Regions from separate parts of the Halobacillus sp. GSS1 genome, predicted to be linked through region 1. Evidence: predicted binding sites of a transcription regulator. Region 1 holds the regulator's gene; each other region holds the start of a gene.
The links. Region 1 encodes LexA, which represses DNA repair genes until DNA is damaged. Its sites were predicted from a motif close to CGAACATATGTTCG; they were not measured.
Positions count from the first base shown of each region.

Region 2: a site for LexA is predicted at 6,382-6,395, ahead of ruvA (Holliday junction branch migration protein RuvA). Genes of this name have one in related genera too.
Region 3: a site for LexA is predicted at 6,104-6,117, ahead of J0K78_RS16220 (YhjD family protein). Genes of this name have one in related genera too.

Region 1 covers NZ_JAFLHE010000001.1:311,475-321,414, forward strand. Annotated here, with positions in the region: gene J0K78_RS01555 (methionine gamma-lyase family protein) at 1-570, shown strand, start outside; gene J0K78_RS01560 (MerR family transcriptional regulator) at 697-1,101, shown strand; gene glnA (type I glutamate--ammonia ligase) at 1,126-2,457, shown strand; gene lexA (transcriptional repressor LexA) at 2,615-3,238, opposite strand; gene J0K78_RS01575 (YneB family resolvase-like protein) at 3,541-4,200, shown strand; gene J0K78_RS01580 (DUF896 domain-containing protein) at 4,286-4,519, shown strand; gene tkt (transketolase) at 4,703-6,706, shown strand; gene J0K78_RS01590 (hypothetical protein) at 6,708-6,851, opposite strand; gene J0K78_RS01595 (YneF family protein) at 7,012-7,236, shown strand; gene J0K78_RS01600 (cytochrome c biogenesis CcdA family protein) at 7,376-8,077, shown strand; gene J0K78_RS01605 (Na(+)/H(+) antiporter subunit B) at 8,142-8,570, shown strand; gene J0K78_RS01610 (response regulator) at 8,585-8,944, shown strand; gene J0K78_RS01615 (CcdC family protein) at 8,977-9,459, shown strand; gene J0K78_RS01620 (DUF2621 family protein) at 9,472-9,900, opposite strand.
Region 2 covers NZ_JAFLHE010000001.1:1,124,808-1,134,747, forward strand. Annotated here, with positions in the region: gene J0K78_RS05945 (DUF421 domain-containing protein) at 1-141, opposite strand, end outside; gene J0K78_RS05950 (ArsB/NhaD family transporter) at 162-1,448, opposite strand; gene J0K78_RS05955 (TIGR04086 family membrane protein) at 1,574-1,957, shown strand; gene yajC (preprotein translocase subunit YajC) at 2,002-2,259, opposite strand; gene tgt (tRNA guanosine(34) transglycosylase Tgt) at 2,275-3,414, opposite strand; gene queA (tRNA preQ1(34) S-adenosylmethionine ribosyltransferase-isomerase QueA) at 3,446-4,471, opposite strand; gene J0K78_RS05975 (DUF2905 domain-containing protein) at 4,500-4,697, opposite strand; gene ruvB (Holliday junction branch migration DNA helicase RuvB) at 4,694-5,695, opposite strand; gene ruvA (Holliday junction branch migration protein RuvA) at 5,714-6,331, opposite strand; gene J0K78_RS05990 (BofC C-terminal domain-containing protein) at 6,473-7,042, opposite strand; gene J0K78_RS05995 (YebC/PmpR family DNA-binding transcriptional regulator) at 7,122-7,874, opposite strand; gene J0K78_RS06000 (YhcN/YlaJ family sporulation lipoprotein) at 7,998-8,543, opposite strand; gene nadE (NAD(+) synthase) at 8,614-9,351, opposite strand; gene J0K78_RS06010 (phosphotransferase) at 9,387-9,940, opposite strand, start outside.
Region 3 covers NZ_JAFLHE010000011.1:50,760-60,699, reverse strand. Annotated here, with positions in the region: gene lplA (lipoate--protein ligase) at 1-145, shown strand, start outside; gene J0K78_RS16245 (fatty acid--CoA ligase family protein) at 309-1,850, shown strand; gene J0K78_RS16240 (hypothetical protein) at 1,992-2,927, shown strand; gene J0K78_RS16235 (SDR family NAD(P)-dependent oxidoreductase) at 3,722-4,468, shown strand; gene J0K78_RS16230 (DUF3939 domain-containing protein) at 4,469-4,915, opposite strand; gene J0K78_RS16225 (competence protein ComK) at 5,221-5,748, shown strand; gene J0K78_RS16220 (YhjD family protein) at 5,669-6,085, opposite strand; gene J0K78_RS16215 (TVP38/TMEM64 family protein) at 6,297-6,944, shown strand; gene lepB (signal peptidase I) at 6,999-7,535, shown strand; gene addB (helicase-exonuclease AddAB subunit AddB) at 7,821-9,940, shown strand, end outside.

The DNA of each region.
Region 1 (9,940 bases):
AACCCGGGAGGTGGAATTGCTAGGGTCGGTGGTTACATTGCAGGGAGCAAATCCTTGATTGAAAAATGCAGCTACCGCTTGACTGCTCCTGGGTTAGGGAAGGAAACAGGGCCGAGTTTAAATAGCCTTCAGGAGATGTATCAGGGCATCTTTCTAGCCCCACATGTCGTAGGGGAAGCTTTGAAAGGAGCTATTTTCACTTCTAAATATTTAAGTGAATATGGTTTCGACACGAATCCTGCTTATAATAAGAAACGAACGGATTTAATTCAATCCGTCAACTTCAAAACGGCTGAACAAATGATCAGATTCTGCCAATCCATCCAGCAGGCATCTCCGGTGAATTCCCATTTCAAACCCGAACCGAGCGCCATGCCGGGATATGAGGACGAAGTGATTATGGCTGCAGGGACTTTCATTCAGGGCGCAAGCCTCGAATTGACCGCTGATGGTCCCATTCGCCCCCCTTACACTGCCTTCGTCCAAGGTGGATTGACCTATGCCCATGTTAAGATCGCTGTCGTACAGGCAGTGGAACAATTAATCGAAGAGGGTATGGTCAAAGCCTGAAGCTACGGGAATGGTAACCCTTTCAAAAAACAGCGTTAAATTGTGTGAACATTCCTCACATATGTTGACATATCCCTTTCGTGACGTATAATTAAAGTATCATTCTTATGGGGAGGTGGCACATCGATGAGTGATGAAATTCGTCGTTCCATGCCGTTATTCCCGATGGGGATTGTTCAATCCTTGACAGACCTTACTGCACGGCAGATCCGGTACTACGAACAGCACGAGCTGGTACAGCCGGCCCGTTCAGAAGGTAACCGTCGCATGTTTTCATTCAATGACGTCGATCGTCTTCTCGAAATAAAAGACCTGATCGATCAAGGTGTGAACATGGCCGGAATCAAGAAAGTTCTGAAGCTGAATGATCAGCCAGATAATGAGGTATATGATGAGGATCAAGTGAAGGAAGTACACAATGAACTTACCGAAAAAGAACTTCGTCGTATGCTGCAACGAGAACTATTCACAGCGGGAAGACAAGGTAAATTAGCAATCAGGCAGGGAGAAATGTCGAGGTTCTTCCATTAATTTTGTGTTGAGAGGAGAAATTCAATGGGTTTAACAAAAGAAGAAATCTACAAAAAAATCGATGAGGAAAACGTCAAGTTTATCCGCCTTCAGTTTACGGATATGCTTGGTACGATCAAAAACGTGGAAATCCCACTAAGCCAGTTGGATAAAGCTATTGATGGCATGATGATGTTTGACGGGTCCTCCATTGAAGGATTCGTTCGTATCGAGGAGTCTGACATGTATTTGGTTCCAGACCTGGATACGTTCGTCGTTTTCCCTTGGACTTCAGAAAAAGGGAAGGTCGCACGATTCATCTGTGACATCTACAACCCAGACCAAACTCCTTTTGAAGGATGCCCGCGCTACAATTTAAAGCGTAACATCAAAAAAATGGAGAAACTCGGCTTTTCTGCTTTCAACATTGGTACAGAACCTGAATTTTTCCTATTTAAATTAGATGAAAAAGGCGAACCGACGATGGAGTTGAATGATAAAGGTGGCTATTTCGACTTGGCACCGACCGACCTTGGTGAAAACTGCCGTCGCGATATTGTCCTTGAGCTTGAGGAAATGGGCTTTGAAATCGAAGCCTCTCACCACGAAGTAGCTCCAGGTCAGCACGAAATTGATTTCAAATACGCAGATGCTGTCAAGCATTGCGATGATATCCAAACATTCAAACTCGTCGTAAAAACCATTGCACGGCAACATGGTCTGCATGCAACATTCATGCCTAAACCATTGTTCGGTGTAAACGGATCGGGTATGCACGCGAACATGTCTCTTTTCAATGAAAAGGGAAATGCTTTCTTCGATGAGAAAGGGAAGGAACAATTGTCAGAAGTCGCTTACCAGTTCACAGCAGGCATCATCAAGCATGCAACGAACTTCACAGCCGTGACAAATCCTACCGTCAACTCTTACAAGCGTCTTGTACCAGGCTATGAGGCTCCATGTTATGTTGCATGGTCCGGTCAAAACCGTAGTCCACTCGTACGCGTACCGACATCCCGTGGGTTGAGCACAAGAATCGAAGTCCGCAGTGTGGATCCTTCAGCGAACCCATACATGGCGATGGCGGTCCTTCTTGCTGCTGGACTTGATGGCGTAGAAAATAAACTGGAAGCACCTGCTCCTGTCGACCGAAACATTTACGTGATGGATAAAAAAGAACGGGAAGCGCACGGAGTGAAAGATCTCCCAGCCACTCTATATGATGCATTGGAAGAGCTGCATCAAGATCCAATCATGGTAGAAGCTCTCGGCGAGCACCTGTTCGAACACTTCATTGAAGCGAAGGAAATCGAATGGGATATGTTCCGCACACAGGTTCATCCGTGGGAACGCGAACAATATCTACAGACATATTAAATATAAAACCCTTGAAGTGGTTTACTTCAAGGGTTTTTTTGTGTTTCAAGAAGGATTCTCTTTATGATCGAAAATAAGTGAAAACTTTTCCCGTAAAAGTCATAGGGCTTGATATAAATAAAGAAAGAGGCGAGTTTATTTAACTCGCCTCTTTCTTTTAGTGTACGGTCCTGTAAAGGCCGACGACTTTCCCTAAAATGGATACATCCTGTAGCAGGATCGGTTCCATTGTTGCGTTTTCAGGCTGCAAACGAACGTGATTTCTTTCCTTGAAGAAACGCTTCACCGTGGCTTCTTCGTCTTCAGTCATCGCGACAACGATGTCACCGTTCTGGGCGGTTTGTTGTTGTCTCACAATCACCATATCTCCATCAAGAATTCCTGCCTCAATCATACTTTCACCCTGTACGATTAGTACGAATGTGTTGTCATCCGACCCTGCAAGTGTATCTGGTAAAGGGACATATTCTTCAATGTTTTCAACAGCAGTAATCGGTGAACCCGCCGTGACTTTACCGATTACTGGAGCGTAAGAAGCTTCACTTCTTGGGATGCTGTGATCTTCTTCTAATTCAATCACTTCAATGGCACGAGGTTTGGTCGGGTCGCGTCTGATGTATCCTTTTTTCTCCAATCTGGATAAGTGACCATGCACAGTCGAACTTGAAGCAAGACCAACGGACTGGCCGATCTCCCTTACGGATGGTGGATATCCTTTTGCTAAAACTTGTTCTTTAATAAAATCTAGTATTTCCTGCTGCCGCTTTGAAAGTTTACTCATAGATTAGCACCTCGTACATAGGATTATAGTAACCACATTGTACCACTTATATTTCAAAAATACAAACACGCGTTCGAAAAAACCATTGACAAGAACTTGTGTTCGTATATAATGAGAAGTAACAAACACGAACACAGGTTCTTAAGAACGTTCGTTCTAAGGAAAACGGAGGGGTTATCAATGTTTAACAAATTATCTAAGCTGGATTACACCTACATTATTCTTTTTATTGTGAGTTTTATCATTCTCTATTATTCTATGGTCACAGCTGTATAATAGAGAAAGAGAGAGGAACATATACATTGAAAGTGATTTTATATTGCAGAGTAAGTACGGAAAAAGAAGCTCAAGTGACTTCATTAAAACGACAAAGAGCTGAATTGATATCCATGGCGGACAGTCATGATTTCGAAGTTGTTGATTGTATTGAAGAGCAAGCTAGTGGTTACGATATTGAACGTGAAGGGATTTTCCGCATGCTGGAATGTTTTTCTTCCGGGCGTGCGGATGCCTTATTGATACAGGATGAAACACGCTTAGGCAGGGGAAATACGAAGATTGCTTTATTCCATCAATTAAACCGGTTGGAGATCAAGGTGTACTCCCTATCTAACCAGGGGGAGCTCCAGTTATCGGAATCGGATTCGATGGTTTTACAGATTGTCGGCATCGTAGAAGAATACCAAAGGAAGATACATAATATGAAAATACGGCGTGGGATGAGAAAAGCGGTTGAGGGCGGCTATGATCCATCCGCCAACTTATCCAATCGTGATCAGGCACCCGGACGTGAGAGAATCGAGTTTCCCATTGAGGAGGTTGTTCGGTTAAGGAAAAATGATTTGACCTTCAAAGATATTGCAGCGACTTTGAGAGGTTTGGGATATGACGTATCAAAAGCTACGGTGCATCGTAGATACAAGGAGTACCTATCGCTTGAAAAAGAAGAAGAATCACGATAATATTAGATATACGGACAAGGATCTTTGGATTTCTTGTCTTTTTCATGTTTTTACGATCCAGACTATGAGTAAAGGAGAAGGATCTATGTTATCAAAAGAAAAAATTAATCGTATAAATGAACTAGCTAATAAATCTAAGCAGGAAGAGCTCTCGAAGGAAGAAAAAGCAGAGCAGCAGAAGCTGCGCCAGGAATATTTGAAAAATGCCCGTGCATCCTTCAAAAATCAGCTTAAAGGTGTGACCGTCATTGATCCGAAAGGGAATGACGTAACTCCAGAAAAGCTTCGTCAAATGCAAAAGAACGAGAAAAAGAATTAATCCTGATCATTCGTCCGTATTCGATAAAATTTCGAATGCGGATTTTTCTTGTTTAATTCCTTGGATAAGGGGGAAATTAGGTCTGAGGCTGTGCGAAATTTTGCACAAAGCTTGTTTCGAAACGATTTTCATTATAGGATAATACATGGTACATATACCTGAAAAGAAAGGGGAATGTTGAACATGGCAAACAGCCTTGAACAAACATCAATCAATACGATTAGAACTTTAACAATCGATGCAGTAGAAAAAGCAAACTCCGGCCACCCGGGGATGCCAATGGGTGCAGCGCCGATGGCGTATACGCTATGGACTCAGTTCATGGATCACAATCCAAAAAACTCGAACTGGTTCGACCGTGACCGTTTCGTCCTATCAGCTGGACACGGATCTATGCTTCTTTACAGCCTGCTCCACCTATCTGGTTATAATGTGACGATGGACGACCTTAAGTCGTTCCGTCAATGGGATTCCAAAACCCCTGGTCACCCAGAGTTTGGTCACACAGACGGTGTAGAAGCAACTACAGGTCCCCTTGGACAAGGTATTGCAATGGCGACCGGAATGGCGATGGCTGAAGCTCATCTTTCTGCGAAATATAATCGTGAAGGTTACAACGTCGTTGACCATTACACATATACAATTTGCGGTGATGGTGATTTGATGGAGGGAGTATCACAGGAATCTGCTTCTCTTGCCGGTCACCTTGGCCTTGGTAAATTGATCGTTCTTTATGATTCCAATGATATTTCTCTTGATGGTGATCTTGACCGTTCCTTCAGCGAAAGTGTCGAAAAACGATATGAAGCTTATGGGTGGCAGGTCATCCGTGTAGAGGATGGCACGAATACAGAAGAAGTTGCGAAAGCCTTAGAGAAAGCTAAAGCAAACACTGATCAGCCCACAATGATTGAAGTGAAAACGGTCATTGGATATGGATCTCCTAACAAGTCTGGTAAGTCTGCTTCTCATGGTGCTCCTCTAGGTGAAGAGGAAGTAACAGCAGCGAAGCAGTTCTATGAGTGGGAACATGAGCCGTTCCACGTACCTGAAGAAGTTTATCAGGACTTCAAAGATAAAGTTCAGCAAAATGGTCAGGATAAAGAAGAATCCTGGAACAATCTATTGGCTCAGTACAAAGAGGCGCATCCTGAACTTGCTGAAGAGTTTGAGCGTGCGATTCGTGGTGAACTTCCTGAAGGTTGGGATCAAAGCCTTCCAACATACCAGGTAGGGGAAGACAGCCCGGCTACACGCGCAGCATCCGGTGATGCGATTAATGCTCTTTCTCAAGCGATCCCTAACTTCTTTGGTGGTAGTGCTGACCTTGCAGGTTCAAACAAAACGGCCGTCAAAGATGAAGAGGACTTCTCACGTAACAACTACGCAGGTCGAAACATCTGGTTCGGTGTTCGTGAATTTGCCATGGCGGCTGCCTTAAACGGAATGGGACTTCATGGTGGACTTAAAGTATATGCGGGTACATTCTTCGTCTTCAGTGACTACCTGCGTCCAGCTGTCCGTCTATCCGCTCTGCAGAACCTGCCGGTGAACTATGTTTTCACTCATGATTCTGTTGCTGTTGGTGAAGATGGTCCTACTCACGAACCTGTTGAACAATTGGCTTCACTTCGTGCAATGCCAAACCTTTCTGTACTCCGTCCTGCGGATGGGAACGAAACCAATGCGGCATGGCGACTTGCTTTAGAGTCTGAAGCGACTCCAACAGCACTCGTTCTTACACGTCAAGGTTTACCGACTCTAAAAGGTACAGAGGAACATGCCTATGAAGGAATGAAGAAAGGGGCATACATCCTTAGCGATTCTGATAAAGAAGAGCCGGATGCGATCCTGCTTGCTTCAGGTTCTGAGGTGCAGTTGATTGTTGAAGCTCAAGCTGAATTGAAAAAGAATGGTTACGACGTCCGCGTTGTCAGTGTACCTTCTTTCGATCGCTTCGAAGCTCAGCCTAAGGAATACAAGGAACAGGTATTGCCTTCTTCTGTCCGCAAACGTCTGGCAGTTGAAATGGGTGCTTCATTCGGTTGGGACCGTTATGTAGGTCTTGATGGTTCCGTCATCGGAATTGACAAGTTCGGTGCTTCTGCGCCAGGAAATACTGTGATTGAGAACTATGGTTTTACAGTAGAAAACGTAGTCAAGCATGCGGAAAACTTAATGAAATAAACTAGAAAGAAGCTGCCTGTTTCTGAGGCAGCTTCTTTTTTGGCTGAATAGTGAGATCGTAGGAATAACCATTTTCGGTTTCCCTGCTCTGTGTGATATAATATTCATAAGAATGATTGTTGTCTCTGTTACGGTCACCTGTCATAGCAGATAATCCTCCATTTCAGGGTGTTACTGCTTATTCAAATTGACGGTTGATCCTATAGTAGCGTTTGGTCTATAGTCTTATTGAAACGACTATTGTATTCTAAAGAACGTTTTACTATACTGTTATGGGAGACAACACGAAGGAGGAAGACGAAGTCATGACATTGGGGATCGTTTGGGTTATCATCATTGCTTTATTGACTCTTGTCGGTGGTGCAGCTCTAGGCTTCTTCATCGCAAGAAAGTACATGATGAACTATTTGAAAAAAAACCCGCCAATTAACGAACAAATGTTGCGCACATTGATGATGCAGATGGGCCAAAAGCCTTCACAGAAGAAAATCAATCAGATGATGCGTTCAATGAACAATCAAATGAAATAATGACACAAAGCCTTCTTTCCTAAACGAAAGAAGGCTTTCTCTATGCGGACTTCCTGAGATGTTCACAAGATAAACATCGTGTTAGTCCTGAAGCTCTGATACAATAAGAGGCGACTATGAATGAAGGTGTGATGATTGAATGGATGTGAATCTCTTCCTTGCTTTCGGAGCAGGTTTTTTATCTTTTATATCCCCGTGTGTATTTCCTTTATATCCTGCATTCCTTTCCTACATTACCGGGATGAGTGTGCATGAATTAAAAGAAGACAATGGGATGCTGAAAAGAGCAAGTCTGATCCATACGGTTTTGTTCTTACTAGGATTTACAACGATCTTCTTACTATTAGGGTTTTCAGGATCGTTTTTTGCACAGTTTTTCATACAATATGAATCCGTGATCCGTCGTTTGGGATCCATTCTGATTATTTTCTTCGGATTTGTCATTATTGGGGTGTTCAACTTTGATTTTTTAATGAAAGACCGGAAGATCACTTTTAAGAATAGACCCTCTGGGTACATAGGCACGTTTCTTATTGGTCTTACATTCTCACTCGGTTGGACTCCTTGTACAGGTCCAATCCTTGCTTCTGTCCTTTCGTTGGCCGCGGATTCTCCGGAGCTTTTCTTAGTTATGATGCTGTCTTATTCTCTTGGTTTTTCCATTCCTTTTCTAGCCCTGTCCTTCTTCATTGGGAAATTGAATTGGATTAAAACTCATAGTACGGGAATTGTTAAGATAGGTGGGTATATCATGATCCTCGTCGGAATTGCTCTTTATTTTGACTGGATGACTATGCTGACCTCGTACCTTGCCGGAGTCTTTGATTTCCAAGGGTTCTAAGCCGTGGATTTTAATGAGCATTTATATTAAGATGATACTAGAGAAAAAATAAAGGAGCTTTTTTATGACCCAGACCAACGATATTATATTAAGAACTACGACCACACTAATCGCCTTTATCCTGCTAGGGTTTTCCGTTTATTTATTTTTTGCTGGACATAATGCTCCAGGTGGAGGGTTTATTGGTGGTTTAATGACAGCTGCGGCCATTATCCTCATGTACATGGCCTATGGAAGTAAAGCGATGGAAAAGATCCTTCCGATTAATTTCCGTTTTCTGATTCCAGTTGGATTGATGGTAGCGGCAGCAACCGGGATTGGTGGAATGGTGTTTGACGCACCTTTCCTGACTCAAACGTTTGCTTACTTTCAACTGCCGATCCTTGGCAAAACAGAACTCGCCACGGCGCTTCTGTTCGACCTCGGTGTTTATCTAGCTGTTGTTGGCGTAACCATGACGATCATTTTGACCATTGCTTATGACAGGGATTAAAAGGGGAGCATGTAATGGCTAGGGTATTAATTGTAGATGATGCCAAGTTCATGCGGGTAACTTTAAAAAACATCCTGGAAAAAGGACATCATGAAGTTGTAGGGGAAGCCGATAATGGAAAAGAAGCGGTTGAGAAATATGGTTCGCTTCGACCAGACCTGGTTACGCTGGATATTACAATGCCGGAAATGAACGGCATTGATGCCCTAAAAGAGATCCAACAGGTTTCTAATGAAGCAAAAGTCATCATGTGTTCAGCGATGGGGCAGCAGAAAATGGTCTTAAAGGCTATTGAATGTGGAGCGAAAGACTTCATCGTTAAACCCTTTGATGAAGCTCGGGTCCTGGATGCCATTGATCTTGTGTTGAACTGATATTAAGGACAGAGTAGAAAGAGTGAATCGTTATGTTTTGGTTAATTGCAAGTACCATTGTCGCTGCTGGGATGGCAACAGCGATGATCTTCGTCCGGTTGCGGGCGGCTAAAAAACCCGCAAGTGTGAAAAAAATCATTCTGCCGCCTTTCATGATGAGCACAGGGGCTCTCATGTTTGTATTTCCAGTGTTCAGAGTTGAATGGACCCAGGTCATTGAGGCCGTACTCATTGGTGTGATTTTTTCGATATTCCTCATTCGAACTTCGAAATTTGAGGTGAGGGATGGAGATATTTATTTAAAGCCATCAAGGGCCTTCGTGTTTATTCTTTTCGGACTCCTGATTTTGAGAGTGGTTTTCAAAATTATTATAGGGCAGCATGTATCCCTTGGAGAAACGAGTGGAATGTTCTTTCTGCTGGCCTTCGGTATGATTATGACTTGGCGGATCGCCATGTTGAAACAATACTTACAGTTAGAGAAAAAATTGGAACTAAAAAAGGACCTGGCTTAAGCCGGGTCCTTTTTAACGTTCAATCAGTACATCATAAGGGCTCATGTCTATTTTTTTCTCTTCTAACTTTCTCACGAGAAACTTATGGTCTCGCTTTGGAGTGGCTCGTATGTAGCCCTCAATTAAAATCTCCTGGGTGATTTTCTTTTTCTTTTTCTGTAGGGCGATTTCCCCGATACGACCAGCGATCTTTTGTCTTGCTACATCCCGGAAGATCTCAGGGACAGGAGAAATCAACTCTTCTAATAAGTCTTTTTGTTCCGCAGACCACATGTGTTTTGTTTTGTCCACATAATATTCTTCCCAATCAATAATTGATTTTCCGTCTTCTTTAGGAAGACGTTTCAGGAATTTGCGGAACATAAAGAAACCACCAATGCTCATCAAACCAACCATAATGACAATCCACCCGACGATAAATAGGGCAAATCCACCTGACATATTATCACCTGTTTCATTGTCTTAGACTTTTCTAATTTCA
Region 2 (9,940 bases), 810 kb from region 1:
ACTAAGTTCACCAATTTCTCTTTTCCCCATGAAGCGAAAAACAAGGAGAATGATCAAATAGGTGATCAGTGTGCGAATGATAATGCTGAATACAAGCACTCCGAGCACAACCTTTCCTAAAGGTTTCCCTTTAGTTAACATCACCTATTTTTCCTGTTTTATTAAAGAAATGGAAGCAAATAACGGAACCAAATGTAAATGGATGATACGATTAAGGAAAGGATCAAAACCGGAAAGCCGTACAGTGAAAATTTAATAAAAGGAATAGGTTTATTATGACTGGCTGCAAGGCCCGCCACCACCACATTGGCAGATGCCCCGACAAGGGTACCGTTCCCTCCAAGGCAGGCCCCAAGAGCCAATGACCACCAGACAGGATCGACGTTCATCATTCCATATCCCTGTAACTCTTGAACCACAGGGATCATCGCGGCAACGAATGGGATGTTGTCGACCACACCTGAAAGGATTCCTGCACTCCAAAGCATCACCATCGAAGTGATAGGCATATCTCCACCTGAGATCCACACCATCCCTCTCGCTAATTCATCAATCACACCAACCGTCTCTAACCCCCCTACAAGCATGAACAAGCCCATAAAGAAAAACAATGTCACCCATTCGACTTCCTGAAAAACATGTTCAACTTCAAGCTCTTTCTCAGACATAAAGAGCAGCAATAGTGCTCCACTGACAGCGATCGTCGTTATATCCATATGAATAAATGGATGCATCATGAAACCGCCGATAGTAAGAAGCATGACGGAGATGGATTGAAAGAGCAACGGCGACATTTTCAAATATTCTTTCGCATCTACACTCATTAAGTCCTCCGCTAAGGCATGATCATACGTAAGCCCTTTGCGGAATAGCAGAATGACGCCTAGCGTGACCAGGACAAAAATAATGAATACCACAGGGCCTAGATGATAAAGAAATGATACAAAACTGAAATGGTCTACCGCTTGTCCGATCATAATGTTCGGCGGGTCACCGATGAGTGTAGCCGTACCACCAATATTAGAGCTGAAAATAGTCATGATCAAATAAGGAAATGCGGGAAGTTTCAAACGATCGACAAGAGTCAAAAGCACAGGTACAAATAAGAGAACCGTTGTAACATTATCTAAAAAAGCAGACCCTACCGCTGTAAACAGCGCTGTTACGAGCAAAAGCGGCACAGGTCTTCCTTTGACAAGCTGTGCTAACCAAATAGCTAAAAAAGTGAAAATCCCTGTCTTTTTTGTGATGGACACTAACACCATCATAGAAAAAAGGAGGGCAACGGTTTCCCAGTCTATAAATCCAAAAGCCTGTTCCCATTCATAAATCTTTGTCATTAAAAGAAGTACGCCACCTGCTACAGCTACCAGTGCACGGTTTAACTTCTCCGTCATTATCAGTACATAGCTAGCTACAAAAATGAGTATTGCAAGTACAGTTGACATAGATCTTCCCCTTTTTGGACGGACTTTATTAATACTTATTCAAGTCCGGAGGAAAATATCTGCTTCTATCTATAGAGTTTTCATGCATATAGATAAAAGTGACAAGCATATCAAGGGGGGATGGGATGAAAAAGTTATTGTCAGGGGTCCTGGGGTATGGAGTCGGGTCTATTTTTATCCTAATGATTGTATTTGCAGGCGTGTTAGCACTTTTACTAAGGTTTACTGGAATGGAATATGAGACACTCAATCAATTAGCTCTAGTTGCAGGGATCAGCATACTAGCGATCGGTGGCATGCTGGCAGCTTATAAGGGAGAACAGAAGGGATGGCTCTCTGGAGGGATGACCGGGCTGATCTTCGTCAGTGCGATGATTTTATTTCAAATCATTTTTGAAAACTCATGGGTATCTCTGCCTCAATTAAGCTATTTCGGAGGGTTGGTTCTTGCGGCCTGGCTTGGTGGAATGATAGGAGTCAACCTGCCACGTAAAACGGTGAGGAGATGACGGTACGTAAAATCCCGCTACAAGTGTAGCGGGATTGCATTTGATTAGCTCAATTTTTCACGTACGGATGAACGATCGAATTTCAGTTGAGTACCATCTTGTACAGAAATCACAAGCGAACCTTCATCAATCGCATGAATCGTTCCGTGAAGTCCTCCGATTGTTATAACTCTATCGCCTTTTTGGAGGTCCGACTGCATTTGTTGTACTTGCTTCTGTTTCTTTTGCTGCGGTCGAATCAATAGGAAATAGAAAATGACAAACATTAGAATAATTGGAAGTAAACCTACTAATGTATCCATTTATTTTCCCCCTTTCTAAAAGTTCTTTGCGTTTGGTTTGTTGAAACCATACATTTCAAAGAATTCTTCTCTAAAGTCACCGAGTCGATCTTCTCTAATGGCTTCACGCACTTGCCTCATTAAGTTTAACAGAAAATATAGATTATGATAAGTCGTAAGTCTGAAACCGAATGTTTCGTTAGCTTTGACTAAATGGCGTATATACGCACGGCTGTAATTTCTACATGTGTGGCAATCACAATTCTCGTCAATGGGACGGAAATCACGTGCATATTTCGCATTTCTCACAACTAGTCTTCCCTCAGAAGTCATCAGAGTCCCGTTCCTTGCAATTCGAGTTGGGAGCACACAGTCAAACATATCAATTCCCCGAATGCTGCCATCAATCAAAGAATCTGGCGAGCCAACTCCCATCAGATAACGAGGTTTTTGATCAGGCATCAGGGGCGTGGTGAATTCGAGAACACGATTCATGACATCCTTCGGTTCACCAACAGAAAGCCCCCCGATTGCATAACCTGGGAAGTCCATAGATGTCAGGTCACGAGCACTCTGACGACGTAAATCTTCATACTCTCCACCCTGAATGATACCGAACAATCCCTGATCATGTGGACGCTTGTGTGCTTCCAAGCAACGCTCAGCCCAACGGCTCGTTCGCTCTACCGAGTCTTTCATGTATTTATGCTCGGCTGGATATGGAGGGCATTCATCAAAGGCCATCATAATATCCGGACCAAGGGCGTTTTGGATGTGCATTGCCTTTTCTGGAGATAAGAAAAGCTTCTCCCCACTAATATGGTTCCGGAAATGGACACCCTCTTCTTCAATCTTTCTAAGGTCACTCAAACTGAAGACCTGAAAGCCGCCGGAGTCCGTTAGAATAGATCCGTTCCAGTTCATGAACTTGTGCAGACCACCTGCTTCTTCAATGATGTCTTCTCCTGGACGAAGCCACAAGTGATACGTATTCGAGAGAATGATTTGTGCACCCATCCGCTCCAACTCTTCCGGACTCATTGTCTTAACGGTTGCTAGTGTACCGACAGGCATAAACATCGGTGTTTCAAAAGATCCGTGTGGTGTATGGACCTTTCCCAGACGTGCGCCTGTCTGCTTACATGTTTTAATCAATTCATATGTGATTGCCATGATTTCTACCCTTTCTCACTGTTGATCCCTAAGATCATTTTATGAACATCGCATCTCCAAAACTAAAGAAACGATACCTTTCTTCTACCGCCTGTTTGTAAGCCTCCAAAATAAAATCTCGTCCTGCAAAGGCACTGACAAGCATGATTAATGTGGACTTAGGCAAATGGAAGTTTGTAATTAAACCATCGATGGCTTTCAACTTCTGAGGCGGATAAATGAAGATATCCGTCCAACCGCTTGCCTCTTTAAAAGTTCCGTAATCACGGATGATGGTTTCGAGAGTTCTGGTGGAAGTCGTTCCTACCGATATGATCCTTCCGCCTTTTTCTTTTACTGCATTGAGCTGATTCGCTGTGTCTTCACTCAGTTGGTAGAACTCTGCATGCATATCATGTTCCTCCACTTGATCAACACTGACCGGACGGAAAGTACCAAGCCCTACGTGGAGTGTCAAATACGCAAGTTCAATCCCCTTCGACTGCAAATCCTTTAACAGTTCTTCTGTAAAGTGTAATCCAGCGGTTGGGGCAGCGGCTGAACCTTCTTCCTTTGCATAGACAGTCTGATACCGGTCTCTATCCGACAATTGCTCTTTGATATATGGCGGCAAAGGCATCTCTCCCAGAGATTCCAGTACTTCAAGGAAAATACCTTCGTAACTGAATTTTACTTTGCGTCCTCCGTGCTTTTGCAATTCGGTACATTCGGCTACAAGCTTTCCTTCTCCGAATATGATCTTTGTACCAAGTTTCACCTTTTTCGCAGGTTTGACCAGCACTTCCCATTCATCCTGTGCTGTTTGATGAAGAAGCAGGACCTCTACTTTCCCACCGGTCCCGTCTTTGGATCCGTACAGCCGTGCAGGCAAAACCTTGGTGTCATTCAATACAAGGCAGTCACCTTTTTCTAAGTAATCGGTGATTTGAGAAAAATGCCGATGTTCGATGGTTTGTTCTGAACGATCACAAACCATGAGCCGGGAAGCCGTGCGATCTTCTAATGGAACTTGGGCAATCAGCTCCTCCGGTAAATCAAAATCGTATTGCTTAATATCCATGTGAATCCCCTATTCTATGTGTAATCGGTCAAAATTTTCTTATGAAATAGAAAATTAACGAAAGGACAATGCTCACAATAATGGAAGTCATAATGGGAAAATAAAACGTGACGTTTCCTTTTTTAAAGCTGAGATCGCCTGGCAATTTTCCAAATATACTCCATACTATACCGATCAGTATGAACACAATCCCTATTACAATAAAGATTTTACCAAACCCCGTCAAGAGCCAGGCACCTCCCTGTTGAAGTGAGTGTAGGCTTTAGGTGTGACCACCCGGCCTCTTGGCGTGCGTTGGATATAACCAATTTGCAGCAGGAACGGCTCATAAACATCCTCAATCGTTTGAGGTTCTTCTCCAATCGTTGCCGCTATCGTATCCAATCCCACGGGTCCTCCCTGGAAGCTGTCCATGATCCCTTTCAGCAATTTGTGATCGATAAAATCAAGACCTTCTGCATCTACTTGAAGCATTTCCAATGCTTCCTGTGTTGTTGCCTTGCTGATGACTGTCTCCCCTTTCACCTGAGCAATATCGCGGACACGCTTCAACAGGCGATTGGCAATCCTCGGTGTTCCTCTCGAACGACGCGCGACTTCAACAGCCGCCGCCCCATCGATTTCAACAGAAAAGATTTCTGCTGTTCGCTCTACGATGGAACAAAGCGCTTTCGTATCGTAATATTCCAGACGGCTGTGCACGCCGAAACGATCTCTGAGAGGCGCGGAAAGCAAACCGGCTCTCGTTGTAGCTCCGACCAGCGTGAAAGGTGGAAGATCAAGTCTTACAGAGCGCGCGCTCGGCCCCGTTCCTACGACAATATCAAGACAGAAATCTTCCATAGCTGGATAGAGAACTTCTTCGACCGAACGTGGAAGGCGATGGATTTCATCAATGAAAAGGACATCCCCGGGTTCCAAAGAAGATAAAATTGCCGCTAAATCCCCGGCTCGCTCAATGGCTGGACCAGCCGTCGTTCGAAACTGGACGCCCATCTCATTAGCAATGATCGAAGCCAGTGTTGTTTTACCTAAACCGGGCGGCCCATACAACAGTGCATGGTCAAGGGGCTCATTCCGCATCTTTGCCGCTTCGATGAAGATGCTAAGATTATTTTTCACTTGATCCTGACCAATATACTGTTTCAGAGTTTCCGGCCGTAAACTAAGCTCAATCTCCTGGTCGGCGTTCTGTTGTTCTCCGGATATCATGCGATCTTCCAACATTCATTCCTCCTTCCCTTAAGATTTCATAAGTAACTGCAGCCCTTGTCTGACATAATCATCCACGCTGCCATGCTTGGCTTTTTCAAGTTCTGTACGAACCATCTTCACTTCTTTTTCTGTATAACCCAGGGCTTTTAATGCTTCAACCGCGTCGTCCACGAATGCCCGCTTCTCTTTCGAGGTCAGATCATCCTGATAAAATAGAGTGTCCTCATTGTCTTCATCAGGAAGCCAGACAATCAGCTTCCCTTTTAAATCAAGGATCATCTGACGAGCAGTCTTCTTACCGACTCCCGGAAATTTCGTTAAGTATTTATCGTCTTCCTGCTCAATAGCCGATACGAATTCTGGTACACTTACTGTTCCAAGGATTGCAAGTGCTCCTTTTGGTCCAATGCCAGAAACGTTTAGTAACTGAGCAAAAAGCTGTTTGTCTTCTTTTTTCTTGAAACCGAAAAGCGATTGATTATCTTCTCTTATATAGTGGTACGTATGTACTTTGACTTCCTTGCTCATTGAATCTTGAAAATGATATGGATTCGCGCACAGCACTTCGTATCCTATGCCGCCTGTTTCTATAGTGATCGACCCTTCATCGAGTGTCGTCAACTGACCTTTCACGTAACTAATCATTGTAAAATTCCCTCTCTACCCTTTATTGCTATCCTTCCTATTGTAACATACAAGCACATGTTCGCCCATGCTAAAAAGCCGTGGATCCCCTTTGAAACGGCATAAAACAGCCACAACGATTTGTGGCTGTTTTAAAGTCTTTCATACTTCATCTTGTTTGGAAAATTGACGTACGACTTGCTCAAAGTGTCGATGATCCTTGATTTTTATGCCCTGTTTTAATTCATTCTCTCTTTTAGTTTCTAACGGCTTAATGGGAACTGGTTTAAAGGATTCTATCACCTTCCCTTGATCAGGAAGACCTTGAAAGACGGCTAGCTCGCCATCCTCTGTCAATCCGAAATACCCCGTCTGTTTTGTCAAAGGAGAGATATCATCGACTTCTCTCTGAAAAACCACTTTGTCCAACTGCTGTTCTTCAACCGTCCATCCCTCGTACGAAGCCCAAAAATCCATCATAGACCAAATGGTTTCTTCTTTTTTTGTCGTTTCTGTCACACCATCTATATAATGCTCCTTTAGAATGACCGTCAGTTTCAAAGGTTCCGGCTTCACCAATGTCTCCACGGATTCTATTTGCTCCTGCTTACCCTGGATGACTCTTTGAGGCGTGTTATCTTTAAAGGTTTTCTGTTGAGTTTGATCAATCATCGACCAACTCAATACGGCAACGCCTATGGTTAATCCAACAATCCAGGCCCATCGTTTCATAACAGGATCCCCCCTAAATAAAATAACTTCTGTTTCTAGTGTGTCCAGAAACAGAAGTTATTATCATAGCAAAGGGAGATCACGATAATTTTTCCAGGATCGCTTCATCAGCATCAAGATTGTGATAGACTTCTTGAACATCGTCGTTATCCTCCAACATATCAATCAGCTTCAACATTTTTTCTACGCCTTCTTCGCCAAGTTCCGTATAAGTTTCAGGAATCATGGTCACTTCACTTGTAGTAAAGGCATACCCATTTGCTTCCAGGGCCTGTTTCACATCAGAAAAAGATTCAGGATCCGTATAAATTTCAAATTGTTCTTCTGAAGTTTCCATTTCCTCTCCACCGGCTTCAATGACTTCAAGCATCAGTTCTTCTTCATCCGCCTCTGTTGTTTCCCTGTCGATCACAAGATAACCTGAGCGGTTGAACATGAAGGAGACACACCCATTCTCCCCTAAGTTTCCATCATTTTTATTGAAAGCATGTCTGACATCTGCAGCTGTACGATTCTTATTGTCCGTCAATACTTTCACCATAACTGCTACCCCGCCAGGACCATATCCTTCATACGTATATTCTTCATAATTGACCCCTTCAAGGTCCCCGGTCGCTTTTTTAATGGCTCGATCAATGTTATCTTTCGGCATATTGTTTGATCTTGCTTTATCTACAGCTATACGCAGCGCAGGATTGGTTTCTTGATCCCCGCCTCCTTGTTTCGCCGCCATGAAAATCTCACGAGCAAGCTTCATGAAGAGTTTTCCGCGTTTCGCATCTTGAGCACCTTTTCGATGCTTGATATTACTCCATTTTGAATGGCCAGCCATTGGACATTCTCCTCTCCCAAACAAATCTTTATCGTCCCTTAGCGTAAGTTTAATCAGCATTGGACTCTACATTCTAATATATCACAATCCCCTTTTTTCTTGAAAGCGAACCGTTATCCCCTGTTATTGATTAAAAAAGTTTTTAAACCTTTCTCTGATTTTATCAGGTGCTTCCCTGTCTCTTGAGTTAAAGTTTTTCATTTCATCCCAGCTATTGTTATTCGTATAGACGACCAAATCTTTATCCGACACTTGCTTCACCTTGGCTTCTATCTTTTCCGGAATCGTTTCATCTCTCAGATCATATGGATTGATCATGACCGCCACATACATGCGATCATCAGTCGAATAAGCTTGAGCCATCGTGATTTCCTTCAATTCATTCACTTTTTCCACTACAGCCATAGCATCTTCGTTATTGAAATCATTGTCGTGGGAACGGTTGGTTTCACCATACTTCGCATTTCTAAACTCTTCCTCTGCTGTACGTTTAAAATAACTGTCTTTCCCTGTAGGAATTTGCCCGCGGCGTTCGATCGCTCCATCTTGAGCATAACCAAGAGGTTGGTAAGGGGATGATTCTTCTTCCTTCGGTTCAGCGGTTTCATCCGCCTGACAAGCAAACATAAATAAAGAGGTCAACATAAGCATACTTACGATTTTCCACATAAAAACATTCTCCTTTTACCCTTACTATGGGTCCAAGAAGAATGTTTTAGTCTGTCAATATTCACCAAGATTATTTCGGTGGTGCAGGGGGCAGCTGGCGCTTGTGGGTGGAACGTTTATGCATCGCTTCGATGATATTACGATCTTCATCAGGAATCTCTTCACCCTTCAAGTGGCGATCGATCATATCATAACTTGTGCCCATTTCGTTCTCATCTGTCTGGCCTTCCCACAATCCTGCACTCGGTTGTTTATGGATGACTTCATCCGGTACACCTAAATATTCAGCCATTTCCCGCACTTCACCTTTAGTCAGGTTTGCGATTGGTACCAGATCAACACCTCCATCTCCAAACTTCGTGAAGTAGCCTGTGTACCATTCTGCTGCATTATCTGTTCCGACAACTAAGTATTTATGATTAGTGGCGATGGTATAGAGGGTACTCATTCGTAAACGGGCTCTTAAATTAGCATCGGCCAACTTTTCCTGTTCTTCATTGAAAGATCCAGCATCGTTCAATTGCTGTTTAATGGTAGAGAACATGACCTTATGTGTTTCCGTCAAATCAACTGTCATTACCGGTAAGTCACACGCTTCCACAACACTCTTTGCATGGATTTGGTCATCGGATTGACTTTTGCAAGGCATGATGACTCCCAGGGAGCGATCAGGGAATGCTTTCTTAATAAGATTAGCTACGACAGCGGAATCGATTCCACCACTGACTCCAACGACTAATCCTTCCACTTTTGCTTCTTTCACTTGTTCCTGAAGCCAGGACACGATTTTTTCAACTTTTTGTTCCACCGGATTGTTCATCCTTTCACACATATGATATCTAATCATAGCATATGCTCAGCATATCGGACAAACTTCTTCCGGTTTTCCCATGCTTTTTCTAATTTTCTCATATGTCGGGTCATTGATGCTTCTTCCCTTAAGCTAAGCCGATATCCATAAAGCCACTCCCTTAAAAGATCAGCGGGGACGAGGACTCCTTTCCACCAGATTTCCTTGTCTGAAACGTGAGGAAAATATGGCAGCAAAGTAGATTTCCTAAGCTCCACGTATGGTAAAAACCGCTGAGCTAGTTGAATGTGGTCATATAAACGAGGTCCGGTATGCAAAAGATCAAAATCAATCATTTTTATATTCTTATCCGTGCCCACAATGAAATTATGATGAGCCACATCTCCATGCAGCCATTCGTGGCGGTCCCAGGCTTTCTCCTCCACCTCTCCCCACGGATGATCGGTAAAGTCTTCTAACCGTTTGCTCATGCAAGCATGGAGTTCCTGAAACATTTCCCGGTTCCGTAACTCAGTGAATACATCTTTCGTTTCTTCAAATTGTTCTAAGCGCCTTTCCCATTTGACATATAAAGGGTCCTTAGGAA
Region 3 (9,940 bases), on a different contig from region 1:
GGTTGGAGACATTAATGACATTGAAGAAACTTTAATCGGCGCGAAGTATGAACGCCAGGCGATATCTGAAGCTCTAGGTAATGTGGATGTTTCTCACTACCTGGGTAAAATCAGCAAAGAAGACTTTCTTGATATGGTCTATTAATAAAAAAGGAACGGTCCATTGATGAGGACCGTTCCTTTTTTATATGACAATCCTAGTGCCTTAGGTCGACAAATGTTGCTAAAAAGTTTTCAGTATTTTATAATTATATTGAAAATTACTAAAATGAATGACTATTCATTCATAATTTCGAGGGGGAGCATACATGAATCTAAGCGAACAACTGTCGCTCACGGCTCAGCGTTATCCTGCAAAAGATGCCTACATATTTCAAGGGCAGCGGGTAAGTTATCAAGAGTTTGATGCAACAGTCACTAAATTCGCTTCTAAGTTGTCTGAACTGGGCTATGAAAAAGGGGATCATTTGGCGCTTGTGAGCGGAAATAGTCCCTTGTTCATGATTGGACTTTACGGAGCACTCCGAGCAGGAGCAACCGTCATACCGATTAATCCTACGTACACTGTAGATGAAATGAGCTACATTTTGAAAAATGGAGACGTTAAGGCTGTCATCACGATGGATGTATTGATCGAGAAGTTTGAAGTTATGGACCATGATCTTGATGTCGGCCACTATTTTGTAGCAGACACCGGGACAGGGGTGGATTTGCAGACATCTTCCTTGAATGGAAAAATGAAATCGTTTACAAAAGTTGTCGGTGAGGGTCGTTTAGATTATGAGACCCCTTCTCTCGATGATCAGGATGTAGGAGTTATTCTATACACTTCTGGAACGACAGGGAAACCAAAAGGCGCGATGCTCACACACCAGAACTTATACTCGAATGCGACGGATGTAGCGGATTACCTGGAATTCACCTCGGAGGATCGTGTGATTGCTACGTTACCGATGTTTCATGTTTTCTGCTTGACGGTCTGCTTAAATGCACCGGTCATGAATGGTGGAACCGTACTAATCGTACCTAAATTTTCTCCTCAAGAAGTATTTGCAACGGCAGAAGAACATCAGGCAACAGTGTTTGCCGGCGTCCCGACCATGTATAACTATTTATTACAGACAGGTAAAGAACAGGCACCAACGTTCCGCCACATGCGCCTTTGCATTTCTGGAGGTTCCTCTTTGCCGGTCGCTTTATTGGAATCATTCGAAAAACAGTTCAACGTACGTGTGTCAGAAGGCTATGGACTATCCGAAGCCTCTCCAGTTACAGCTTTCAATCCCCTGGACAGACCAAGAAAAGCAGGGTCCATCGGGCAAAACATTAAAAATGTCGAAAATAAAGTGGTGGACGAACTTGGTGAAGAGCTCCCTGCCGGTGAAGTGGGCGAACTGATTGTCAGAGGGCCGAACGTCATGAAGGGATACTATAAACTTCCTGAAGAAACTTCTGTCACAATCAGGGATGGTTGGTTATATACAGGGGACATGGCTCGACAGGATGAAGACGGATATTTTTACATTGTCGATCGTAAAAAAGATATGATTCTTGTCGGAGGATACAACGTTTATCCAAGAGAAGTAGAAGAAGTATTGTACCAACACGAAGATGTCACAGAAGTTGCGGTCGTAGGAGCACCAGATCCGGAGCTTGGGGAGACGGTCATAAGCTTCGTTGTCTCTAAAAACCCAACGTTGACAGAAACACAACTAAATGAATATTGCCGTGAGCACTTAGCGAAGTATAAGGTCCCTTCACGTATCGAATTTATGTCTGAGCTTCCTAAAAACACAACAGGGAAAATTCTTCGCAAAAATTTACGCGAACAACTTACGAACTCAAAATAAGTTCAATCTTCCATTAAAGCTCAAAGTCTCCTGGACTTTGAGCTTTTTAATTGAAAACATTTTTTATTAAAGCCAACTCTAGTTGAATTTGCAACTTTTTCTTATTTGAGACGTAAGAAATAAAAAGAAGGGGGATGAATGATGAAAGAATTGTATGAATCACTAATGGTAGCAAGAAAAAGATATCTTGAGAAAGAACGTTTACATAGAGAAAGGGAACAATTGAAAAAAGAACATATGGAACTACGCGCTAAAGAACAGCACTACCTAGAAAAGCTCAATGAAGAGCAAGAAGATGTGGAAAAGCTGGAGAGCATGAGTCTTACAAATTTATTCGTTACGATTACAGGTAAGAAGCTTGAGAAAATGGAAAAAGAAAAGCGGGAGGCAATTGAGGCACGGTTGAAGTGGAGAGAAGCTCATCAATCTGCTCTTGAGGTGGAGGAAGAAGCAGAAACCCTGTCTGAAAGAATCGCTGCTTATGGAAACCCAAAAGTGGAGTATGACCGGCTGTATCAAAGAAGAAAGGAAATCCTTATTGCTAAAGGTGAGAAGAAAGGAGGGCGTTTGGTTGAACTTAGTGAACAGCGATCGATGCTCCAGGCGGAGTTGGTTGAAATCAATGAGGCAATTGATGCAGGGCAATCTGCCATGCGGGCATTGGAAGAAGCAACGGTTTCGTTGACATCTGCTGAAAACTGGGGAGCGTTGGATATGCTTGGTGGTGGCTTGCTGACTACAGCAGTCAAGCATTCGAGAGTGGATGATGCGGATACCGCCATCCATACCGCACAAAGGTATTTGCGGAAGTTCGCAAATGAGATTGAGGACCTCGGCACACATTATGATATTCGTATTCAAATGTCTGGCGGTTTGACGATTGCCGACTATTTCTTTGATGGCTTACTTGTGGATTGGTTTGTTCAAAATAAAATTCAATCTTCTCATAAAGAAGTGAGGGAAATTAGAAAAAAGACTCATGAAGTGCTACTTGATCTTGAGACACTACGTCGTCAATTTGAAAAAGAAGAAGGGGCATTCACAGAAGAGATGGATTGGATTATCCGTTCTATATAACTAGAATTTCGAGTTGTCCTATGTCATTTACTAGAAAATTCGCACCAGTTTGCGGACCTCCGCAACTTTTTTTCGGTGAAGGTTGTCCTAGGATATATTACAATAGAAACAGATAAGCGGTGATGCTTATTTATCTCATAACTATTTATGATTTGGTTGTCATAAATAGGTCAGTAACGTTGTTTACTGATGAGTGTCACGGAAAAGTCTTTCCTCTCAAAAGCACTTTTCCAACAATTTATTCCCTCACTCAAAAGTTAACCAGTCGTCTCTTTTGGCCCATGCTCACGTGAGCATGGGCACTTTTTTTGTGCCTGCCCTTTTAAATATAAGCTCCCTATTCTTGAAGACTCAGTTTAGAGATGTTCGTGTGATTCTAGGGGCTCAGGGAAAAGGTTCGTCTTGCTCCATCGTCCAGACACTCGCGTCATAAGCAGAACAGCAAAGGAATGAAAAACACATTCCGTTGCTGTTCTGCTTATGCCAGTCGTGTCTACCAGGACGATTCCGCATTTGAACACTTTCCATGGGGCGGGCGGTGAGCCTCCTCAGGCTATGCCTTCCGGGATCTCACCTGTCCCACTCGTCCCATAGGAGTCTCACCGCGCTCCCGCGGAAAGCGAGCTATTCCCTGTAGCCCCCCTCCACTCAATAAAAGTTTCGAAACTGAGTCTTCAACAAACCTGCCATTTACTTAAATAACTTGTATGTGGCTGAGCTTTGGATTTGAAAGTATGAGCTTTGCTGATTGTGTTTAAAATAACGGAACGATGGATGGAAGGGAGCGTAAAGTTGTGAAAAAATTAAAGGGTCAAGTGGTTTTGGTGACTGGTGCGAATCGTGGACAGGGAAGGGCCATTGCGGAATATTTATTGTCTCTTGGAGCATCGGTGGCGTTTGGAGCACGAAATATCCACCTTGCTGAAGAGGTGGTGGCAGCGTTAGGATCTTCGGAAGCATTGGCTGTACAGTTGGATGTAACGAAGAATGAGGAGTGGACGGCTGCAATAGCTGAGATCGTCCGTAGGTACGGGCGGTTGGATGTACTTGTAAACAACGCTGGTCTTTTAATCCGTAAGCCTTTTATAGAGATGAAATCAGAGGAATACGAGCAATTGATCCAAGTAAATCAGCTGGGGGTCTTTTACGGAATGCAGGCAGCTGTACCTTATATGATCGAACAGGGCAAGGGTTCTATCGTGAACAACTTATCCATTTCTTCTTTTGCTCCGATTAGCCAGGCATCCGCTTACGCGGCAACGAAAGCATCTGTGGTGGCTATGTCGAAAGCTGCAGCTATTGAACTCGGGCCGTACGGAGTTCGTGTCAATATGGTTCACCCAGGGGGAGTTGAAACCGAGATGGCGACAGAGGGGAAAGGGGTACCGGAATTTTATCATTCTATCCCGCTCGGTAGAATCGGGCAGCCCCTGGAAATAGCTAAAGCTATTGCTTTCCTTGCTTCTGACGACAGTTCCTATTGTACGGGAACAGAAATCGTTGTGGATGGTGGGATGACATTAGGGACGGCGGATCGGTGATCATTCAGGCTTTTTGTAGGTAATCATAAATTCTTCTTTTGTAAGATAAAAGTCACGTTCTGGTCTTTGTTGTAACAAATGATGATTTTCAAGCTTATAATAACTTACCCGTTTGTATGGGTCATCATCTATGATTGGCAGTTCCTGTGTCTGTTTCATATATTGGTCGACGGCATGTTGAACGAGATCGATATCCAATGCAAGATCCCGGTCCTGTTCTTCAAACAACTCATAGGTCTCCCGGGACATGTAAAAGTTTTGAATGGGCACAGCTTTTAAGTAGGGGGATAAAAGTTCATAGTCCAGGGTGAGGTCCTCTTTGATGATTACACTTAGAGGGACATCGCTGGGCTTAGCATCCGCGTAGGCGTGGACGGCTTTTCGGACATCGTGTATGGATAAATCCTTCTTCTCTAGTTTCGACTTCTTGTTTTTTCGACTCCACATGTGTATTCCTCCTAAAATGAATTTTGCTTGAGAGGTGTTTCAAATGAAAGATCAACCGGTTCAGCCTGAACTCGATTTCTTCACATTACTCAATCCTGACTTTGGTCGTGGTGAAGAGCAGAGAGGAAACAAAGGGCAGAAAGAAGAAAAGGTGTAATTGTAGTATAGCAGAATCGTTGAAATGAAACATTTTTTAAAATGTTTAGACTTTTGTCGAGTGATTTGGTAAATTAAAGAAGATGAGCGGTAGGTTCGACCTGAGTGTAGAGCTGCCGCCACTTGAAATGAAAGAGGTGTTGTAGTGGATGACATTTGTTCATGGAAAAGAATATGAGATTAACCCTCAGACGATTGCTCTTATCGCCAAAAATACAGAGGGTGGACAAGCTTTTACGGAAGTTATGGAGACGGATGAGCGCTTTGTCATTTCAAAATGTCCAAGTGGTCTTATCGATCGTTCCTGCCGTTACTTTGCAAGCAGCCTCGATGGTCGGATTGCTGGCACAAAGCAGCTGACCGGTTACACGCACAAACCCCCGATTGTCATATCAGAAGCGATGGGCATTTATTTCTTCCCGATTATCTCCCCGAAACGAAAAGACTGTTCCTGGATCGCCCATAAATATATTCGCTCCTACCGTGGAGAGCCTAATAAAACAACGACTGTTCAATTCACGAACGGGATGTCTGTCAACCTTCCCGTTTCTGATGGCATGTTCGCCAATCAAGTTCAACGCACCGCTCATTTGCGCGTCATTCTTGAAGACCGTTTCCATTCGACACCTGTGGTTGCTGATCATCGTGCTGAACGGATTGCTGAGACCTTCTCATAAGCTCAAACAGAATATTTTCCACTTTTTTTCGAATGGCTGGATTGAAATAGTTGCGCTTCTCCTCATATCCATGAGCTAAAAAAAGGAAAGAGGTAAATGAATCGTTCCTCCCGGATTCAACGACCTGCAATTTCATATGATCCATTTGTCTTCTTAGTTCTCTCCGTTCCTTTCGCGCTTCCAGCTCCATTTTTCCGAGCATCTCCATGTACGGCTCCTTGATTTTGAATTTCCCATGTTCCATGTGTTTCCGATCCTGCCTGATAACAGTGATGGCCATAGATAAAAACAAATAACGGGAAGCGAGATCCAATTCTTTTTGTTTTAGATACCTCATGTCATTCTCCTCCGAATACGAACAAGTGTTCTTGTTTGTATTATACCACGGAAAGGTCCAATGTATGCAAGATAGTTTTACAAAAAGGTTGAAAATGGCAGGAAGGGGAAAAGCTAGATAAGGACGCACATACTGGTAGGCATGGAGCGGGATTTCAGATAAAATGGAGAAAAGCATACACTGGTCACTAGTGTACATAAGGAGCAGCATCATGGATTCAGTGTTTGAAAAAATTAACCAATGGCGCCATTTAGCGGAGAATGATCAACTATTTGATTACATCATAAGACAGCTTGAAGGATTGGAACGGTTTGGACCAATTCCGGGCATCCTATTCCCTCTTATTGAAGCGTTTTTGCCGATTTTGCCACTTGTTGCCTTTGTTTTGGCCAATGCTGTGGTGTATGGGTTGTTCAAAGGATTTCTTTATTCATGGCTTGGGGCTGTTTTTGGATCGTTGTGTGTATTTTTTATTATTCGCCGATTAGGGGACAAGCGTTTATTCAGGAAGATTACAAAGCAAAAGCAAGTGAAGAAAGTGACGAAGTGGGTGGAGGAGCATGGGTTTGGTCCATTGTTCTTGCTCATGTGTTTTCCCTTTTCCCCCTCATCGATCATTAATGTGGTTTCTGGATTATCCAATGTCAGTCGTCAGCAATTCATCCTAGCCGTCCTTTTGGGCAAAGCCGTCATGATTTTTACAATCGCCTATGTAGGTTCAAGCATCGCATCGTTTGCGCAGAATCCAGTGAAATCGATTGTTGTCGGTGTTTGCATTCTGCTTTTCTGGGTGCTTGGGAAGTATATCGAGAAAAGAATACAAATAAAGGCGGAACAGAAAGCGTACAGCGGGGATTAAGTTTGTCTCCGCGAGGGTAAAATGTTTGTAGCATACCACGTGGAGGCGCAAACAATGAAAAAATATAAAAGAGCGATCAGAACAGTATTACTCGCCCTGTTGCTGGCTTTTGTGTTCCGCTCTTATTTATTCGCAAGCTACATTGTAGACGGCGAATCGATGGAGCCTACGCTCTATGACGGGAATTTACTAATGGTCAACAAAGCGGTTTATGATTGGCAGGATATCGGAAGACAGCAGGTGATCGTTTTCCATGCAAATGAAGAAGAGGATTATGTGAAGCGCGTCATAGGAATCGGCGGGGACGAGATTGCCGTTCGAGATGATCAGTTATACATCAATGGTAAACGTGTCGACGAAAGTTACCTCGATTCACTCCGTCCGAATGACGGTCTGCCTTTTACGGAAGATTTCACGTTGGAAGAGGTGACGGGGCATCAGACGGTCCCAGAAGGTCATTTGTTCGTCATGGGGGACAACAGACGGGACAGTCTGGATAGTAGGTATTTCGGGTTTGTACCTGCTGATACCGTTGTAGGAAAAGTGGATGTACGCTATTGGCCCATGAACCAACTCGGCGTACAGTTCTAAAACGCAACCGTCCTTACCGGGCGGTTTTTTTTATGTCTATCGTTATTCAACTATATGGCAGAATTGTTGAAGAATCAGTATCGAGATATTTTCGGGATTCGTTACGCTATTGGGCGTCAGGGGTGGCTGGAAAGCGAGTCATTCCCCGCAGCCCCATACACTCAACAAAAATCTCGAAACTGAGTCTTCAAGAAAAAGGAGCGATTGTGGAAGAGCGGGAGAGCATCATAAACGGTGTAAAAATGATAAAATATATACAGAATGAGAAAGAAAGGAGCGGTCGGTATGGGGCTGCGGTTTTTGCTCGGTCGTTCAGGAGCAGGAAAAAGTACGCGTTGCTTAAATGAAATAGAAGCAAAATTAAAGGATGACCCACGAGGTCCGGCGATTATTTACATCGTTCCGGATCAGATGACCTTCCAGCAGGAGTATGGCCTCCTGAAAAGAGAAGGAGTGGAAGGGTCTATTCGTGCCCAAGTCTTCAGTTTTTCACGACTCGCCTGGAGAGTACTTCAGGAAACAGGAGGGGGAACGAAGAAGTTCATCACATCTACAGGGGTTCAAATGATGCTGCGTAAAATCGTAGAAGAACGGACGTCCGATTGGCGTGTTTTTCAAAAAGCGGTGGAGAAGCAGGGATTCATTGAACAGCTGGAGGGAATGATTACGGAATTCAAGCGTTACCGCATTACGCCGGAAGATCTTCAAGCCCAGATGGACGCGCTTGGTCAGTTTGTTCACACTACGAGTCAGGAACAGGGGTTGAGGGACAAGCTGGACGATATGACCTATATTTATGATCGTCTTGTTGATGCGTTGAAAGATCAATACATAGATAGTGAAGATCAGCTCCAGCTTCTTGCCAGCAAAATTCCTGAAGCTTCTTTTTTAGAAGGAGCAGAAGTGTACATCGACGGTTTCCACAGCTTTACGCCTCAGGAGTATCAGGTCATTGAAACTCTTTTGAGAAAGGTAAAGACGGTTCATGTTACTTTGACTACAGAGGAACCGTCAGGAGAAGAGAACCCTGAGCTGGATCTTTTCCATGAAACGAAACAAACGTATCTTGATCTGAAAAAGGTTGCCGAGGAAGCAGGGGCCCGTTTGGAAGATGTGGAAGTGCTTGACCACACGTCAGGCCGAATGAAAGATCAGCCGGCATTCATGCATTTAGAAAAGTATTACGATGTACGACCGGCGTCCCCGTTTGAAGGAGAAGTGCCGATTCAGATTGCAGAAGCGGTTCATCCCCGGGCAGAAGTCGAAGGGGTGGCACAGGAAATTCTTCATCTCGTTCGTGATCAAGGCTATCGCTATAAGGATATGGCCATTTTGATGCGTGAGCCGGACGTTTACCATAGTTTGATTGAAACCCTCTTTGATGATTATGACATCCCGGTGTTCATCGATGAAAAAAGGACGATGCTTAACCATCCGATGATTGAGCTCATTCGCTCTGGCTTGGATGTTGTAGAGGGGAACTTCCGTTATGATTCTGTTTTCCGCTTGTTAAAAACCGGTTTCATCCCAGAGACAGACCGCACGCATCCATTGAATGAAGATGCAATAGATGAGCTTGAGAATTACGTGCTTGAGTACGGGATACGGGCGCGCAGTCAATGGTTTTCAGATGAGCCATGGGTTTACCAGCGCTTTCGTGGATTTGAACAGTCCGCACAGACGGATGAAGAGAAAGCTAAACAAACGCGGATCAATGCGTACCGTAACCAAGTGCGCCAAGCGTTGCAGCCATTTGACGAGAATCTAAGAGCAGCTAAAACGATTGAAAACCGTGCTCGGGTCATCTACTTATGGCTGGAAGGTTTGCGCGTACCGGATCAACTTGAGTCCTGGCGTGCATTTTATGATGAAAAAGGGGATATCGAACGCGGCCGTGAACAGGCACAGGTATGGGATGATTTCCTGCAGCTGCTCGATGAGATGGTGGAAATGGCCGGTGATGAAAAAATGTCGCTCCAAGTCTTCCGCAGTACCATCGACAGTGGTTTGGAATCTTTAACGTTTGCCCACGTTCCGCCAAGCATGGACCATGTCATCGTCGGAAGTGTCGATCGATCAAGAATGACGGGCATTAAAGCGTCGTTCCTTCTCGGCGTTACCGATGGGATGTGGCCGATGAAGCCGCCAAGTGACGGCATGATTTCGGAACAAGAGCGTTCATTGCTTGCGGAGAATGGTATTCAGCTTGCTGATGGCAGCAACCGCCAGCTGCTGGATGATCGCTTTTATGTGTACTTGGCTTTGACGATGCCCGCAGACCAATTGTGGATCAGCTATCCCCTCAGTAATGAGGAAGGGAAGTCTAAGGTTCCGGCGACCCTCATTCAACGTATGGAGGAATTGTTTCCGAATACGAAGGAACATGTACTTTTGCAGGATCCTGA